2 linked regions of the Thermocoleostomius sinensis A174 genome follow. Each later gene encodes a partner of the first gene's protein in a complex. Links are inferred from orthologs where the notes say so. Each region holds a gene or a part of one and is shown on either strand. Other genes may lie near its edges.

Region 1 (2,843 bases):
GCAATCGCGTTGCGGTTTTAGCAGGGGATTTCCTGTTTGCTCAAGCGTCTTGGTATCTGGCTAATTTGGACAATTTAACGGTGGTGAAGCTGCTCTCGGAAGTCATCAAAGACTATGCCGAGGGCGAGATCCAGCAGGGGTTAAATCGCTATGATACTCAGTTGTCGATCGACGCCTATTTAGAGAAAACCTACTATAAAACGGCCTCACTGATGGCTAATAGCTCCAAAGCGGCGGGGGTATTGAGCGGTGTTTCACCAGAGATGGCAATCAAGCTGTATGACTATGGGCGTCATATCGGCTTAGCCTTTCAAATTGTCGATGATATTCTCGACTTCACCGGATCGAGCGACTCACTCGGGAAACCAGCCGGGTCTGATTTGAAAAGCGGCAATCTCACCGCCCCGGTGCTGTATGCACTAGAAGAAAAGCCATATCTGGAAACGTTGATTGAACGGGAATTTGCCCAAGCGGGAGATCTCGAGCAAGCCCTTGCGTTGGTTGAAGATAGCCAGGGAATTAATCGATCGCGGCAATTGGCTTCCCATCATGCGCAACAAGCCGTGCAGAGCCTGACCGATTTACCGCCGTCTGACTGTCGGCAAGCCTTGATTGAGTTAGCAGACTATGTGTTAAGTCGGCTCTATTAAGCGCTGATTCAAATTCTCTGTAGGGTAGGCAACTACTCTATATAATCCAAGAGTTGCTAGGTAAATCGGCGTTGCTGAATTCAGGTATGATTTGCCAACCTTGCTCCCAACTGTCAAGACGATTCGCAAAACGCCCTGACGAGATTCATCCATCCGATCAGCAACGCCGGTAAATCTACTGTCCTGGAGCGGCTAGATTACGAAACTGCGTAAATTGTGGATCGAACAATAATTTCACCGTTCCTACCGGGCCATTACGGTGCTTAGCAATGATTACTTCGGCTAAGCCGCGATCGGGGGTGTCGGGGTCGTAATAGTCCTCGCGGTACAACATCATGATCAAATCGGCGTCTTGTTCGATCGAACCACTTTCGCGTAAATCCGACATCATGGGGCGTTTGTTGGTGCGTGATTCCACTCCTCGGCTCAGTTGCGACAGGGCAATGACCGGAACGCTCAATTCACGGGCTAATCCTTTCAGCGATCGTGTAATTTTCGAGAGTTCTTGTACGCGATTGTCGCCGCCGCCTTCCATAAGTTGCAAGTAATCAATCAACACCAACCCCAACACGCCACCGTTCTCTGCTTGTAAGCGCCGTGCCTTCGATCGCATTTCCATCACCGAAATATTTGGCGTATCGTCGATGAAGATCGGCAAGCGCGACATAAAATCGATCGCCGATCCCAAGGCTTCCCATTCATGCGGGCTAATCCGCCCCGAGCGCAGGCGACCGCTTTCAATCCGCGATTCACTGGCTAGCAGGCGATACACTAACTGTTCTTTCGACATTTCTAGGCTGAAAATGGCGATCGGCAGTTTTTGAAAGGCCGCAATGTTGCGAGCAATATTGAGAACAAGGCTAGTTTTTCCCATTGCGGGGCGGCCAGCGGCAATAATTAAATCCGATCGCTGAAACCCTTGCGTCATTGCATCCAGGTCATAAAAGCCGCAGGCAATTCCTGGCGTCACCAGTCCCAAATGGCGCTGCTCAATATCCGAAAATGTCTGGGTCAGAATATCTGCTGTGGCCATCAGTCCTGGCCCGGTTCGTACTTGGGTAATGTTGAAGATTTTCTGCTCAGCCTGATCCAGAATTTTTTCCAGAGAAGCCGTATTATCGTAGGCTAGTTGTGCGACATCCGTACCCACATGGATCAGCCGACGCCGCAGATATTTCTCTGTAACTAACTGCGCATACTGGTCAATATTGACAGCGCTAATGGTGCGATCGACCAAGTCTGCCAAGCGCCCTTGTCCACCCACTTTATCCAGCAAGCCATGATCATGCAGCCAACTGGTGACACTCATCAGATCGGTGGGGCGACCTTGAGTTTGCAGGGTTAAAGCCGCTCGATAAATTTCCTGATGCGCACTAATATAAAACGCTTCCGGGCGCAAAATCTCCATCACTCGCCCGATCGCCTCTGGATCTAACAGAATGCCTCCCAAAATGGCTTCTTCTGCATCCACATTTTGAGGTGGCAGGCGATCGTTATATCCCTGAAAGTTAAGTTCTTGCACCATAAAAGGTTTAAGGGTTGAGGATTAGAGTGGCGAGAAACGAATAGAAAGAAATTGGTACAAAAATACTATAAACTGAGTTGTGCTGTGTATTGTAGCGTGCCAGCCGTTCAGTTTTTCGGGTTAGTGGCAGAATGTTTTAGATTCTTAAGTCAGTTGTTCAGATACGATTAACCTTTGAAGGAGTCTACTGGCACGATCGGTGTAGAGATGCCTCTCGTTATCCTGCTTCCACAAAGGCTTTGACGGCTTCGGCAACGACGCTGGCAACAGGATTTTTGAAGATGTAATCCAAAATTTGTTTGATGGCTTCTACCCCTCCGGCTTTGGTGGCTTGCAGGAGACGATCGCGGAATTGGGGGTTGCGGTTGGCTTCCCGTTTGACGGCTTCGATCTGGCGTTCGGTGGGGCTGGGGTAGGTTTGGGCGAGTTGGGCAAGGAGTTGCTGAATTTTGGCGGCGGCTTCGGCAAGGTCTTGTTCCTGAGCGTAGATGTTCATATCACCCTCAACGTTGCCAGCGGCGGCATTGACGGGGGCGTTGAAATTCATTTGAACTGTGGGTTTGGGTTTAGGTTGATTGGTCATGAATTAAGTTTCTGGGGGAGTTTCTAATCTAACTTTTTGAATATCGGTGAGGTCAAGGGTCAAGAGAGCAGTGGTTTTGCCATCT
Region 2 (2,903 bases), 1.0 Mb from region 1 along the record:
CAGCATGTGTCATCAGGACGATCGCCTGAATATTGAATTGCAGCAGCATCAAGCCCTCCTATGGGTTGAAGTGGTTACGCACAGAGCAACACCCCCTGGCAGAACCAGGTGCAAAAAGCGTCACTCTACCAGATCAGAGGACACTGAAGGCCATCAAGCTATAAAAATGCTGTGATATCTTCAGTCTCCTCTCAATGCCGACGGAGTTAGCTGACGGGCTAGGACTGAGAGGTGTCCTTCTGAAGAAGGTTAAAGTATCAAGCCTGAAGGTTAAAGCAGTAAGAGTTAAACTCAATCTTGCATATCCTTCACCTTTAGCCTTCTCAAGATTCGCCCCAAAAAGAGTGGTTCCTCCGCTCCGGATAGTCTGTTCATTACATCTAGCTTTGATGACTAGGACTAGTGCCGGATTAGGCTGACAAGTTGATTTCTATACACTTTAAACGCTGTAAAACAAGGTTGTCAATCATTCTTATGGCAGACTCATCAGAGAATACTAATGCTATTCATTAGAAGATCTTAATGTAGCATAATACTCTCCGGCCCACGGCAGTTGGGCAATATCTTCTAAAGTAGTCTGGCGCTGTTGTTGATCTAGTTCAGCAATCCGTTGATTTTCAGCATAGATTTGTTGTTGATAGTACAGAGACAGTTCCGCGTTTTCACGGCAATCGGTCTGTTTCCAAAGGTCGAGAAAATGTCGCCGCCGTTTTTCGCACATGACCCGTTCGATACTGGCGATCGAGGCTCGAATCACCAATGGGGCCCGCACAATGTCGCGTCTAGTTTTTTCATCGAGTTGAAATAATTCATAGACGAATGCAGCCTTATCGGGAAACTCGGCACAGTGATCTTGCAGTTGAGAAATTAAATCGAGGGGTTGGGGGCTAGGGGTTGGGGATTGGGAATTTAGAGCCACTTCTAGTCTCTGATTGCCAATCCTTGACTCCTCAAGGTACAAGATCTGCTGCCACAAAAAGCGGTGGTGGCTTAAGCTAAAGTCTAGATCACGCTCCTCTAGGGATTCGCGAATTAACAATCGCGTCTCAGGCAGGTGTAAATAGAGCCGCAGCAGTTGCGCTTCTGATTCCTCTAACAGCGATCGATCGCCAGGTCGCTGCCATTTTTGCGATCGGCCATGCCATCGCTGTCCGCGTACCTGAGTGCGCAAGTCAGATTCAAGCTGCACAGTTAACCGAGCATTGCCCTGACTTAGCAATTCGGCACAGGTGTGAATATAGTGGGTACGCAGAGTGGCGTTCGGTAATTGTCCTAATAGTTGCACAATCTCCTGCGTTGCCTGTTGAAACTGATCGGCTTGGCTGAGGTCTGCCTTAAACAAGGTCTGTTGAATTTGCCAATCTAGCCATAGGGGTGCTTGCTCAATCAGAGCTTGATATTCGTCGGGCGTGTGGATTTTGAGGAACTCGTCGGGGTCTTTACCATCCGGAATATTCAGTACGCGTAGTTGCACTTCACCTTTATAAGCAAGATCGGCTACTTCACCAATCGCCCGTTCCGCCGCTTTTGTACCGGCTGCATCAGCATCAAAGTTCAGCACCACCTGTTTCGATTCGGTGTAGCGCAACAGTTGCCGAACCTGCGCCAAACTGAGAGCGGTTCCCAACGAGGCCACTGCATTAGTAATTCCAGCTGTATGCAGTGCAATGACATCGAAATATCCCTCTACCACGATTGCCTGATCTTGCTTAGCGATCGTCGTTCGGGCCTTATCAAGGGCAAACAGGGTTTTGCCCTTATCAAACAATTCAGTTTCGGGCGAGTTGAGATACTTGGGCTGTTCATCTCCTAGGGCACGACCACCAAACCCAATTACCCGCCCCTGCAAATCGTGAATTGGAATCATCAAGCGATGGCGAAACCGATCGTAGTAGCCCCGTTCCCCCTGACGCGGAATAATCAGCCCGGCTTGCTCTACTAATTCGACGGGGTAGCGCTTTTGTTCTACCAAATAGCCATACAGCGTTTGCCAGCCACTCGGAGCATAGCCTAGTTGGAACTGTTGGATGGTTGCGTCAGTCAAATGGCGATCGTTGCGCAAATACAGTAGGGCTTGTTCCCCTTGCGATTGGTGCAGCGCATGTTCATAGAAGCGAGCCGTCAGTGCCAGCACTTCGTAAAGCTGTTCGCGTAGCGAAATTTGCCGCTGCAATTCTTGTCGCTGTTGCGGTTCCAGGGTCTTGACTGGCACTTGATAGCGTTTAGCCAGATCGAGGACAACATCGGCAAACGATCGTTTGTTCAGTTCCATTAAGAATTTAATACCATTCCCCCCTGCCCCACAGCTAAAGCAGTAGTAAAACTGTTTGCTGGGGCTGACGCTAAAGCTAGGGGATTTGTCATCATGAAATGGACACAGCCCTACAAAGTCTTTGCCCTGTTTACGCAACACGATGTGTTCTGAAATTAAATCCACAATATCGACGCGCTGTTTGACGAGATCGATCGTGTCTGGATGAAGGCGAGGAATGTCCATTGAGCACCAAATCTAACCAGTAGCTTGTTCCTTGAAATGACTCTGTGCAAATATCTGCCAGCCATCAATAAAGGGCAATGAGTTACGCCAAGTCAGATGAGGCTTTCATTTGCCTTGCTTTGACCCACTGCCCCCCTAGTTATGAAGGTCATCAGTAGCGCGATTTTAGCGTAGATTTTTGAAGATCACCGCTATATGTAGCGTAATTTATAAAAGTAAGCTACTCTAAGGCGTCAAGTTAGTTATGAACTTGAACATCTGTTACTTGAAGAAGCTAATAGTTCAAATGTATCACTACCACAAGAAATTGTAAACTTTTGTCGTTAGACGGACAGCCCGATCGACAGGCGGTAAGTAGAGCTATTGCCTTTTGTTTTCTGACCGTATTTCTAACCGTAATCGGGCT

The links.
Region 2: the proteins of dnaB (region 1) and dnaG are in contact, whole or in part, in a crystal structure (PDB 2R6A), measured with the Geobacillus stearothermophilus proteins. The link is inferred for Thermocoleostomius sinensis A174 from one-to-one orthologs. Residues at the interface, in WP_033016901.1 of Geobacillus stearothermophilus: Ser13, Glu15, Ala16, Gln18, Glu91, Leu92, Asp94, Ala95, Val96, Pro97, Thr98, Ala99, Ala100, Asn101, Tyr104, Tyr105, Ile108; in WP_049624496.1 of Geobacillus stearothermophilus: Lys456, Leu457, Leu458, Pro459, Ala460, Asn463, Ala464, Leu467, Leu535, Leu536, Ile537, Ala538, Gln544, Glu545, Asp548, Tyr549, His552.

The regions. Positions count from the first base shown.
Region 1 is NZ_CP113797.1:3,753,539-3,756,381, forward strand. It holds dnaB (replicative DNA helicase), read right to left. Parts: upstream 2,176-2,843; coding sequence 826-2,175; downstream 1-825. Other genes in the region: sds (solanesyl diphosphate synthase), read left to right, coding at 1-650; OXH18_RS16250 (hypothetical protein), read right to left, coding at 2,393-2,758; OXH18_RS16255 (DUF4926 domain-containing protein), read right to left, coding at 2,762-2,843. UniProt on the Escherichia coli protein: The main replicative DNA helicase, it participates in initiation and elongation during chromosome replication. Travels ahead of the DNA replisome, separating dsDNA into templates for DNA synthesis.
Region 2 is NZ_CP113797.1:4,750,038-4,752,940, forward strand. It holds dnaG (DNA primase), read right to left. Parts: upstream 2,498-2,903; coding sequence 503-2,497; downstream 1-502. Other genes in the region: ntrB (nitrate ABC transporter permease), read right to left, coding at 1-49. UniProt on the Escherichia coli protein: RNA polymerase that catalyzes the synthesis of short RNA molecules used as primers for DNA polymerase during DNA replication.